One region of the Mesorhizobium sp. EU05-FHT14A09 genome, then DNA from elsewhere that is predicted to be linked to it. Evidence: predicted binding sites of a transcription regulator. Region 1 holds the regulator's gene; each other region holds the start of a gene.

Region 1 (3,946 bases):
GGCGACCCGATCGTGCCCACAGGCCCTGGCTAGGGCCTGTGGGCATAGCGATTGCCGCTATAGCTTATGCGGGTACCGCGGTGCTTATCGCCTCGGAACCAGATTCCCGCAGTGCCTCGGCGGCACAATTCACCATATCCGCTGGTCTGGCCGCCGCATGTGTTGCAGCCGCGTGGGTTGTAGGAAGAAATTCCCGACTGAAATTGGACCTGGCGAGAGATATCGCGGCGCCCGCCCCGCTTTTCGTCTTTGCGCTGACCCTCCTGCCAGCCCTCGTATTGGCGAGCGATATCTTCGGGGAAAGCTGGGATGGCTTCCTCTTCAACGTCGTTGCTACCGCTGTCATCGGCGGACTCATCTGGCAGCAAGCGCGGCGACCAGGCTGGGATACCCGCCATATCGCCGCCATTGCCCTGGCTTTTCTGGTGAGCAGAGGCGTGCTGGCATTCACCTATTTTCCGCTGGCGGGTCAGGTGGAGCCATTCGCCAAATATGCCCACAATGTCGCCATGATGCTGGCCGTGCTCATAGCCGGCTGGTTTGCATTACGCCGGTCCAAGTCAAAGCAGCCAACTTCCTGATGGGCGTGGCAGACGCATTGCGCGTCAAAACGTGACGTCGCCGGTGACCAATCGGCTACGCCCTTTTTGGCAGGACAAGATCGCCGACCGTATAGGTATGGAATTCACATTTCGAGACGGCATCCAGTTTGCGGAATTTTTCCGCGAACACGGGATCGGAGAAGAACTCCTCGACATTGCCGGCGCCCTGGATCGCTTCGACATTGACGACGGTTTCACCGTCGGTGCTCCTGGCGAGTGTGCTCCACAGAAAGCCCTTCTGGCGTTCGGCGACGTAGTGCACGACATCCTGGATGATGGCGAAAGCTTCTTCCTGCTTCCCCGGATGGGCATGGATAACGTTGACCACGAAGGTCGTCGGCTGCGGTGAGGCCGAAAAGCCTGCGGTGAGTTTGCTCATGAAAGTCTCCATCTGACGATCGCGGCTGTCTTGCCGCGGCGTCCTCTGGATATTCAGGACAAACAGGCAGATAAATATTCTCGCATTCTCATAACTAACGAAGAAAATTCCGCAATTGGACAGACTTGGAACACTCGGCATCTTCGTGCAGGTCGCGGAAGCCGGAAGCTTTATCGGCGCAGCGCAGCGACTCGGCCTCACTGCTTCCGCTGTCGGCAAAGCCGTCGCGCGCCTTGAAAACGAAATGGGTGCCCGGCTCTTTCACCGCTCCACGCGGAGCATGGCCCTTACTGAAGAGGGAAGCTTCTTCCTTGCGACATGCCGGCGCATCCAATCGGAATACGAACAGGCGCAGGTCCAGCTTTCGAGATCGCAGGTGACCCCGCGCGGGCAGCTTCGTGTTTCCCTCCCGCTCGCGGGCATGCTGTTGATGCCGACAATGTCGGCCTTCATGGAACGATATCCGGATATCAATCTCGACCTCGATTTTACCGACCGGCTCGTCGACGTCATCGAAGAGGGCTTTGATGCGGTGATCCGCACCGGAGATGTCGGGGACACGCGCCTGATGAGCCGCAAGCTCGGCACTTTCCGGCATAAGATCGTGGCAGCGCCGAAATATCTCGCCGAAAACGGCACACCCGAGACGCCGGAAGACCTCCTCAAACACCGTTGCCTTCATCATCGCTATGCGAATTCCGGGCGGCTCGAACCCTGGCCCCTCATGCGCGATGGGCGCGATGTGAAACTCGATCTTCCCGTGACCACCGTTGCGAGCACGCTGGAGCCATTGATCTACCTCGCCGAGCGATCTTTCGGCGTCACTTGCCTGCCGCCATTCGCGGTATCGACCGAACTGGCCCAGGGCAAACTTGTATCGCTGCTGACCGATTATCTTGGCGAAACCGGAACCTTCCGCATCCTGTGGCCAACAAGTCGCCACCTCTCGCCCAAGGTCCGTGTCTTCGTCGACTACATGGTCGAAAATCTGTTTGCTGATTAAGTGCGAGCGGCGCGCCTTCCTGGATTCCACGACGCGACCTCGCGGAACAAGAAGCAGCCATCCCCGCCGTTACGCTGAACAAAGGGTCAACAAATTCATTAAACTTTAAATGGTTGCGGAACACAAATGGAACAGATAGTGTTTGTTCCGGGTTTGTTTTTCTGATTCCGGTTCCGTTCCACGGAGGGTGGCGATGCTGACACGCAAGCAACACGAGCTTTTGCTCTTCATCCATGAGCGGCTGAAGGAAAGCGGGATTCCACCGTCCTTCGACGAGATGAAAGAAGCGCTCGATCTGGCGTCGAAGTCGGGCATCCACAGGCTGATCACCGCTCTGGAGGAGCGCGGCTTCATTCGCCGCCTGCCAAACCGGGCCCGTGCACTCGAGGTGCTGCGCCTCCCCGACTCGATCGCTCCTGGCCTCAATGCGGCCAAGAAGTTTTCACCGGCCGTCATCCAGGGCAGCCTGGGTCGCACGGTACCCAAGGAGCCGCAGCGCCTGCAGGCTCCCAGCAATGACGACGACGCTACCGCCGCCGTTTCCATCCCGGTCATGGGACGCATCGCGGCTGGTGTGCCGATCGACGCCATCCAACATCGAACGCATTCGATTTCCGTGCCGCCGGACATGATTTCGGGCGGCGAGCACTATGCCCTGGAAGTCAAAGGTGACTCCATGATCGAAGCCGGTATCTTCGATGGCGATACGGTCATCATCCGCAATGCCAATTCGGCCAATCCGGGCGAAATCGTCGTGGCTCTCGTCGACGAGGAAGAAGCGACGCTCAAGCGTTTTCGTCGCAAGGGTGCCTCGATCGCGCTGGAGGCTGCCAATCCCGCCTACGAGACCCGCATTTTCGGCCCAGACCGGGTCAAGGTACAAGGCAAGTTGGTCGGGTTGATCCGTCGGTATTGAAGCGCGGACCTTAGTCAATTAGCCGGCTATTTATCGTTTTTATGAACGACATCAGCGTTGACGGCAGTCCGGGAAGGTATCTTGTCCGGCCTGCCTTTGGACTTGTACGCCTTTTCCGGCCGCGGCGGTAATCCCCTCGCCTCGCGCGTAAAGCCTCGTTGCATGTGCCAGGGTCGATCCTTGGTATCGAGCGCGAACGAGATATTAGCCGGCTTATCTGCAGAGGCGTTAAACCATACTGCGGCACTGCCGACGCGGGCGAGATCCTGCTTGGTGACAACCACGACTGCGGGATCGTTGCAGGGGTCGGGGGCGGTTGCATCGTCGATGACAATAAGCGACGCAACCGCGCAGGCCGATTTGGCAGACTCGGTGCTGGCGGCCGTCACCACGACGGCACCTGACAGGTGACGGGCAAAGCACAGCCGCCGAGCGCACAGGAATGGCGTTCCGAGGGGCATATCGAGCGCATTTTCAACAGTCAGATCGACGTCACCCGAAACATCTTCGGGTAAGATTGTTGTCTCCAGATTGAGCGCCCTGCGCCAGTTGTCGAACGTAAACGGATTGGGTCGCGCCCTGCTGACCGCTATCTCGTCGCCGCCGATTGGCAGAGCCACAAGGCGCGCGTCCTCGGAGATCAGCACATCGGGTGTTTCGACATTGCCCATCGTCAGCAGACCGGCAAGCGCAAAAGGTAAGGCCAGCAACCGCAACCATGTCGTCGTCATCGCGCCGATGGCGAGCGCGGCGGTGACGAAAAGCACCGATTGCGTCGAAACCAGACCAACACCATCGACAGGCGAGCGCGCGGAAATCCAGTCGGCGATTGCCATCATGACCGTAAGTCCCTTTCCCATCGCATAAAGGAACGGTCCATCGGCGCCAAAGGGCATCGCGAGTGCGCTGAGTACGGCCGCCGGCATGACGACAAGCGAAACCACCGGCATGACGGCCAGATTGGCAAACAGGCTAAGCGGCGACACCCGCTGAAAATGCCAAACCGCGAACAGCGTTGTCGCAAGGCCGGCCACGATCGAGGTTGC
Region 2 (3,946 bases), on a different contig from region 1:
GGTCGAACCGGCATCGGCACGCATCGTCGGTACGGCAAGAACCGGTGCTGCCAGCAGCATCAGGATCAGCGTCGCACGCGGCAGAAGCTTCAGGACGGCGATGGCGTTTTGGGCGAACGGGGTCATGGCGATTTCGTCTGTTGTCGATCAATCGGAGGCAGATGACGTGGAGCAGGCGATGCCGCATCGAAGGCCGATCTGGCTCCAGCCATGGTCCAGGCGGGCATTCTCTGCGACGATGATGGCAAAACCCATTCCGAACAGCGCCGTCAGCAGGCATACGATGGTGAAGCGGCGCGCGAGCATTGGGGGTCCCACTCTTTGCTGGAGAATGATCCTTTTCGAAAACCGGTTCAGGATCACACTCTGATGCCGTGAGAATGCATCGACGCGGCTGAACCTCTTCTGAGGTTGCCGTTCATCCAGGGTTCAAAATGATTGACGGGAATTAGAACGGCATGCCCTTCGCGCGGGCAGGAGAGCCGCTATGGTCGGCTGCACAAGAAAAAGGCGCTTCCGCGTGGCGGAAGCGCCTTGCCGTTATTCATTCGAGGCTGATCGACTACAGCTTGGTCCAGGTCTGGCTCTTGCAGATCAGACCGCCCAGCACGCAACCGCTCATCTTGAGCGAGCTGCCGGAGAGCGAAGCCTTGCCATTGTAGGTCTTGTCGGTGTCCGGGTCCGTGATCGTGCCGGCATATTTGCCGTCGCCGGCAGCCTTGAAAGAGCCGATCGTCTTGCCGGCATGCTTGCCGGTCTTCAGCGTGATGGAGAACGAGCCACCGCCCGAGATCGCCGCGGTGGCGCCGGATGCCGTCTTCCAATTGCCTTCGATCGGGTCGGCGAGCGCCACACCCGACATGATCAATGTGGCAGCGAGTGCCAGGCTCACTTTGCGAAACATCGAGTTCCTCCCTTTGCGCTACTACTGGACGCCGGGTCCAGCCTCTCCATCCCTTACGCTCAGGTAAGCTAATCCAGTCCCCGATAAAACAAAAGCCGTGCCGCTGGGGAAGGAAAGCGGGTTTTATTTTTGACCTTTGGGAGACCTTCAAACTGCAGGATTTCGATTTCTTACCAAAATGGAAGCTTCGCCGTGGTTAGCGAAACCTTGTTTTTTGAACCGAGAATTTTCATCGAATTTGAGCGGAAACCCAGCAATCGGGCGCTTCCTATCCTTAACGGTTTCTCACGTTTACTTCTTGTTTTAGCTTTGTTTTCCTCAAATTAAGCAAGCCATTTAACGGCAGATTCAAGCGTCCCCGGCATCCTTCGAAGCATCGGAAGAGCGCACGTCCACACCAAGAACGGACGGCGGCTTTCAGGAGCAACAGGGTCAAGCAAGGGGATTTCAAATGGCACGTTTCGAGATGCTTGAAGCAGGGGTCGGCACGATGGGCGCTACCGCGCAGTCCGACATTCTCTTCGAACTGGGTGTGATGTATGCGACCGGTCGCGATTGCGAGACCGACGTCGTCGCTGCCCACAAGTGGTTCAACATTGCCGCTATCAAGGGTTCGCTGCGCGCCGCCGAATGGCGCTCTGAACTCTCGTCCTCCATGTCCAAGGGCGAGATTGCCCAGGCACTGCGCGACGCTCGCGAATGGATGACCACGCACTGATTTCTGTCCCGGCAGGGATGGTGACGCCGCTCCAACGGCGACGACCAAAGAAGGCGACCGGTTAGCCGGATTGTCCAGACAACAGGGAAGAAAGCCTCCACCAAGCCAGGCGCGGAAGGAGGTAACGAGAAAAACCGCGACCGGTCACAACAAGACCGGCGCGGTTTTCGTTTTTCTGCACGAATGGACCATACATTGCTGTATGGTTGGGCTTGACGAGCGGGTTCTTTTTCTCCCAATTCCGGTTCTGCGCCATCAAGCAGAGCGCAACAAAGGGGAGAGTTCGACTTGAAAACAAGATTCCTGGGTGCGGCCCTGTTTGCCACCGCCCTTAGTGCTTCAGCGGCCTACGCCGAAGACATTTCTATTGCCGTCATTGGCCCAATGACCGGACAGCTCGCCACGATCGGCGATCAATTCAAGCAAGGCGCGCAAGCCGCGGCTGAAGCCATCAACGCCGCGGGCGGCGTGGATGGGCGTCAGATCAAGCTCGATATCGAGGACGATCAGTGTGATCCGAAGCAGGCGGTTTCGGTCGCCAACCGCGTTGTCGGCAACGGTGTGAAGTTCATCGATGGCCACGCATGCTCGGGTTCGAGCATTCCCGCTTCCGCCGTCTATGCGGAAGCCGGCGCCCTGATGATGAGCCCCGCCTCGTCCAATCCTGTAATGACCGACGATGCGGCCAAGAAGGGCTGGTCGACGATCATGCGCCTCTATACCCGCGACGACGCTCAGGGGGCCTTTATCGGTCCCTGGATCGCGAAGAAGTACGCCGGCAAGAATGTTGTCGTCCTGCACGACAAGAGCGCTTACGGCCAGGGTGTCGCCGACGCCGTGCGGAAAACCATGAATGAGGCGGGTCTGAAGGATGTCCTTTACGAAGGCATCAACGCCGGCGACAAGGATTATTCGGCACTCGTCACCAAGCTGAAGGAACTGAAGGCCGACGTCGTCTACTTTGGCGGCTATCACCCTGAAGGCGGCCTGATCCTGCGTCAGGCAGCCGAACAGAACGTGAAGTTCCAGCTCATCATGCCGGATTCGATCGCCAGCCCGGAATTCTGGCAGGTTGCCGGTCCGGCGGGCGAAGGCACGATGTTCGTGTTCCCGTCTGACCCGCAGGCGCGGCCGGAAGCCAAGGAAGCCGTCGAGAAGATCAAGGCCAAGGGTTTCGCACCGGAGGGCTTCACACTGTTCTCCTACGCAACGATCCAGGCCTTCGCCGAGGGCGTCAAGCGGGCAGGCAGCGATGATCCGGCCAAGGTTGCCGCCGCGCTGAAGGACGGCAAGCCGATCAACACCGTCGTGGGCGAGGTGGTGTTCGACGAGAAGGGTGACCTGAAGAACGCCAAGTACGACATCAACCAGTGGCATGACGGCAAGTACGCGCCGATCAAGCAGGACTGATTTCTCCGAAAGGCAGTTGTTTGCTCAGAATGGCCGGGTAGTTCCGGCCATTCGATACTTCGGTGAGACGGGGATGGCTGGTTTAGATCACAGGAATTGATCGTTGCATTAACCGGACACATGCAATGCCGCCCTGATGGGCTTGACGAAAAGCAAATTTTTGCGCCCATTGCACGCAAGCGCAGCCGGGAGGGCTTGCGCAAAGCAATGGGAGGCTTTGAGTTGAAATCAGCAAAATTCCTGGGCGCAGCCCTGTTCGCCACGGCGCTCAGCGCGTCGGCGGCCTACGCTGAAGATATTTCCATCGCGGTGGTCGGTCCGATGACCGGCCAACTCGCTCCGATCGGCGATCAGTTCAAGCAGGGCGCCAACGCCGCTGCCGCGGCAATCAACGAAAAGGGTGGCATCGGCGGCAAGAAGATCAAGATCGTCGTGGAGGACGACGCTTGTGATCCCAAACAGGCCGTCTCGGTCGCCAACCGCATCGCTGCTGCCGGCATCAAGTTCGTTGACGGTCACGCCTGTTCGGGTTCCACCATTCCGGCGTCCGCCATCTATGCCGAGAACGGCATCGTCATGATCACGCCGGCTTCCTCCAATCCGGAACTGACGGAAGCTGCCTTCAAGAAGGGTTGGCCGACGATCCTGCGCCTCTACATCCGTGACGACGCCGGCGGCAACTTCGTCGGTCCTTGGATCGCCAAGAAATATGCCGGCAAGAATGTCGTCCTGCTGCACGACAAGAGCGCCTACGGCCAGGGCGCTGCGGACGCGGTCAAGAAGACCATGAACGAGGGTGGCCTGAAGGAGATCGCCTACGAAGGCATCAATGCCGGCGAGAAGGACTATTCGGCGCTGGTCACAAAGCTCAAGGAACTGAAGGCCGATGTCGTCTATTTCGGCGGTTATCATCC
Region 3 (3,946 bases), on a different contig from region 1:
AGATCGAGGCCATGCCGATTGCCTGCGCCTTGGCCAGGATCACCTCGAACAGGGCCTCGCGCTGCGGCAGCGATAGCCGTTTGGAATCATCCAGCCCTTCGGGAATGTCATTGGGATTGAGCACCACCGCTGCGGCCACGACGGGTCCTGCGAGCGGCCCGCGCCCGGCCTCGTCCATGCCGGCAACCGGCCACAGGCCTTGCCGGATAGCCTTCTTCTCGATCGAGAAGTCCGGCTTTTCGACGATTTCGAACAAGAGCGGAGAATCGGAACGCATGCGAGCCATGATACGGCGAAGACTCGCACCCGTCCCGATTCTCCGCAAGCCCTCAGGCCAGCAGGGGAAGCTGGCGGAGAGCACCGTCTGACGGCCGGGGGACAGGGCCGGACGGGATCTGTCTGTCCAGGCGGATGCCTGGACGCCTCGGCGTTGCCGCGAAAAACGGAAACGCTCCAGTCTCGCGCATGACCCCGAAAATCGGAATCGATTTTCGGAAAGGGGGGCGGCCTGCGCCACCCGGGGTGGCCTGCGCCACCCGTCATGCGCCAAATCAAAGTGTTAGAGCGACCTTTGCGCGTCCGAAAGGACGCGCGGCGCTCTAAAGCAGCTTCAACTGCTCGAACGGGCGCGCGGCCGGAACGAACTGGTCCGTCCGCAATTGCCGCCGCTCGAGATTGAGACCGAGCCGCTTGGCGGCGATCTCGAAGCGCCGGCCGATCTGCCAGGCATAAGGACCGGCGCCTTTCATGCGCTTGCCCCATTCCGAATCGTAATCCTTGCCGTCACGCATCGAGCGGATCAAGGACATCACGTGCCGGTAGCGATCTGGGTAGTGACGCAGCAGCCAGTCCTTGAAGATCGGGCTGACTTCCAGGGGCAGCCGCAGCACCACATATCCGGCCTCACGCGCACCAGCCGCATAGGCGGAATCAAGGATACGCTCGATCTCGGCATCGGTGAGGCCTGGAACGATCGGCGCCACCATCACGGAAGCCGGAATGCCGGCATCTGACAACTGCTGGATCGCTTCCAGCCGTTTGGTCGGTGTCGAGGCGCGTGGCTCCATGGTGCGGGCAAGCATGCGATCCATCGTCGTCACCGACAGCGCGACCTTGGCCAGTCCGCGTTCGGCCATGCGCGAAAGGATATCGATGTCACGCGTCACCAGCGCCGACTTGGTGACGATGCCGACAGGGTGGCCGCGCGCCTCCAGCACCTCCAGGATTTCGCGCATGATCCGGTATTGCCGTTCGATCGGCTGGTAGGGATCGGTGTTGGTGCCGATGGCGATGGTGCGCGGCTGGTAGCCTTCCTTCGACAGCTCCTTGTCGAGCAGGCGCGCTGCGTCGGGCTTGGCGAACAGCTTGGCTTCGAAATCGAGCCCGGCCGACAGGCCCATGAAGGCGTGCGTCGGTCGCGCAAAACAGTAGACACAGCCATGCTCGCAGCCGCGATAGGGATTGATCGAGCGATCGAAGGAGATGTCTGGCGATTCATTGCGCGTGATGATGGTGCGCGGCTTCTCCACCTGCACCTCGGTCTTGAATGGCGGCAGTTCTTCCAGGGATTCCCAGCCATCGTCGAAGACATGGCGGCTGACCGGCTCGAAACGGCCCGACGGGTTGATGCCGGCGGAGCGGCCGCGATTGCGCTCGGGTCGTACGCGCATTCCGCTCTGGTCCAGCATGGCATTCGCCATCTCGGCCCTTCCGGCTCCGAAAGCCGCAATGTCGGCACGCACGACTTGTTCCATCTTGGCTCTTTCCCAGGGGCTTTCTGCGGGGCGTCGAATCGCTGTCCTCATGAAATTATTCCTATCCGCATTGTTAGAACAAAGCAAGAACTTTGATCGGCGAAGATGGCTGGCGCTGGTCGCGGCTTTCCGCTATTCGGCAGGAATGCTCAGCGTCCTGATTGAAACGCGGAATGACGAAGAGGCGCTGGCGCGCACGCTGGCCTCGCTGGTCGGCGGCGTTGTCGAAGGCATGGTCCGCGAAGTGATCGTCTGCGATCTGGGCTCGGTCGATCAGACCGCCAAGGTGGCTGAACACGCTGGCTGCCGCTATCTGGCGGCGGGCGGTATCGGCGCCGGGATCGCTGCGGCCAAAAGCGACTGGTTGCTGCTTCTGGAGCCGGGCGCGAGGCTGGTCGAGGGTTGGGCGGATGTCGTCGCCGACCATATCGCCCATTCCGGCAAACCGGCACGGTTTTCATCGGCGCGCGGCGCGCGCGTGCCCTGGTTCAGAACGCTGTTTGCGCGACGGAACCCGGTTGCCAACGGCCTCGTCGTCAGCCGCAATCAGCTGGCCGCATCGCGACAGGCCGCATCCGGCGCGCAGGCGCTGGCTGCCGGCATGCGAACCGTATCGCTGCCGGCCGATATCTGGCCGGCTCCTGGCCGATAGCTCAGGATCAGGCACAGGCGGGGACGCCTGCGATCGAAGCCCTGACGACAAGGTCGACGGGCCAGACTTCGCCGCGGGCGCCATCCTCCAGGCCGGACAGGCGTGCGATCAATCGCTCCGCCACCCTGGCGCCGGCCGCGCGGATCGAGGAGCGGGTGGTCGACAGCGGGATCGAGAAGTTCTCCGGCTTCAGCCAGGAAAAGACGTCGTCATGCGCAATCAGCGACAGGTCGCCCGGTATGGTCAGGCCGAGTTCGCGAACGGCGCGCACTACGCCCAGCGCCATGATCAGGCTGGAGCAGAGGATCGCCGTCGGGGCGTTGCCACCCTCCAGGACGCGCCTTGCCGCGCGGTATCCGTTTTCTTCCGTCATCACGGTCGAGAAAACCTGATCGGGCGGTAAGGCCAGTCCGCTGCCGGCTAGGGCGCGTCGCACGCCGCGCTCGCGATGGATGGCGAAGGTCTCTGTGTCGTCGCCATTGATCAGGGCAATCCGCCGGTGGCCAAGCTGGATCATCAAGCGCGTCGCCTCGTGAAAGGCGCCTTCGTTGTCGATGTCGAGATAGGGGTACTCGAAATCGAAGCCGTCGCTGCGGCCATGCACCAGGAAGGGCAGGCCAAGTGTATCGAGCAGCGCGACGCGGCTGTCCTGCGGGCGCGGTGAGGAAACATAGACCGCATCGACCTGCTTGTTGGCGACGATGCGTCGGTAGGTCGTCTCCTGTTCTTCCGCGTCGGCCGGCGACAGCACCAGGTCGAGTTCATGCGCGCGGGCATAGTCGCCCAGTCCCGACAGGAACTCGACGAAATGCGGATCGATGTCGACAGCCGAGCCGGTCGGCAGCACATAGCCGATCATGCCGGTCTTGCCGGTGGCCAGCCGGCGTGCGGAAGGGTTGGGGCGATAGCCGTGGCGTTTGGCGGCATCGACGACACGCCGCCGTGTTTCCTCATTGACCTCGGGATAGCCGTTGAGAGCGCGGCTCACCGTGGTCTGCGAGAGTTGCAGCATCTGCGACAACTGCTTGAGGTTCAATTGCGCCTCCCAAAGCGCTTGGAGAGCCTTCTTGGCCTTGGCAGCCAAGTTCAGGAAGAAAGGTCACTCTAGGTCCAACTGATGCGGCTTTGAAGTGAATTTGCTGCTGCGGTGCCGAAAATCCATGCTGCGTTGCGATTTTCACGTCGTGTTTCAGTCATTTAAATCGATTAATTGGGCATGGTCTTGACTCTTTTCGATTTCGGTGGCGAGATACGCGAAGCCAAAGCGCTTTGAATGCCGGTTTCGGAAGGTTGCAGACCTTTTCGGGCTCGGGCACAGTCAGGCGACGTCGGCGGCGGAATGGAGGTTCCGTCGGTATCCGATCCAGAGGGAGGATTGCAGATGAAGAAGCTGTTGTTGCTGGGCACGGCGTTTGCTGCGCTGGCCTTGGCTGTGCCTGCGCAGGCCGCCGAATTGAAGTTCAAGCCCGGCGAGGAGTCCAAGTTCAACTGGGCCAACTATGAAGACCTGAAGAAGGTCGACCTCAAGGGCGAGACGTTG

The links. Region 1 encodes LexA, which represses DNA repair genes until DNA is damaged. Its sites were predicted from a motif close to TGTTCNNNNTGTGTTCNG; they were not measured.
Region 2: the regulator LexA is predicted to act here: its motif matches at 1,204-1,221, upstream of AC3WTO_RS03410 (sel1 repeat family protein).
Region 3: the regulator LexA is predicted to act here: its motif matches at 1,829-1,846, upstream of AC3WTO_RS00920 (PA0069 family radical SAM protein).

The regions. Positions count from the first base shown of each region.
Region 1 is NZ_JBYTDF010000002.1:159,855-163,800, forward strand. It holds gene AC3WTO_RS08090 (hypothetical protein) at 1-581, shown strand, start outside; gene AC3WTO_RS08095 (antibiotic biosynthesis monooxygenase) at 637-981, opposite strand; gene AC3WTO_RS08100 (LysR family transcriptional regulator) at 1,097-1,984, shown strand; gene lexA (transcriptional repressor LexA) at 2,178-2,900, shown strand; gene AC3WTO_RS08110 (ComEC/Rec2 family competence protein) at 2,927-3,946, opposite strand, start outside.
Region 2 is NZ_JBYTDF010000001.1:764,202-768,147, forward strand. It holds gene AC3WTO_RS03395 (hypothetical protein) at 1-126, opposite strand, end outside; gene AC3WTO_RS03400 (hypothetical protein) at 148-306, opposite strand; gene AC3WTO_RS03405 (DUF2147 domain-containing protein) at 563-904, opposite strand; gene AC3WTO_RS03410 (sel1 repeat family protein) at 1,356-1,622, shown strand; gene AC3WTO_RS03415 (ABC transporter substrate-binding protein) at 1,911-3,032, shown strand; gene AC3WTO_RS03420 (ABC transporter substrate-binding protein) at 3,255-3,946, shown strand, end outside.
Region 3 is NZ_JBYTDF010000001.1:201,245-205,190, forward strand. It holds gene rnhB (ribonuclease HII) at 1-286, opposite strand, end outside; gene AC3WTO_RS00920 (PA0069 family radical SAM protein) at 600-1,754, opposite strand; gene AC3WTO_RS00925 (glycosyltransferase) at 1,900-2,406, shown strand; gene AC3WTO_RS00930 (substrate-binding domain-containing protein) at 2,414-3,442, opposite strand; gene AC3WTO_RS00935 (ABC transporter substrate-binding protein) at 3,788-3,946, shown strand, end outside.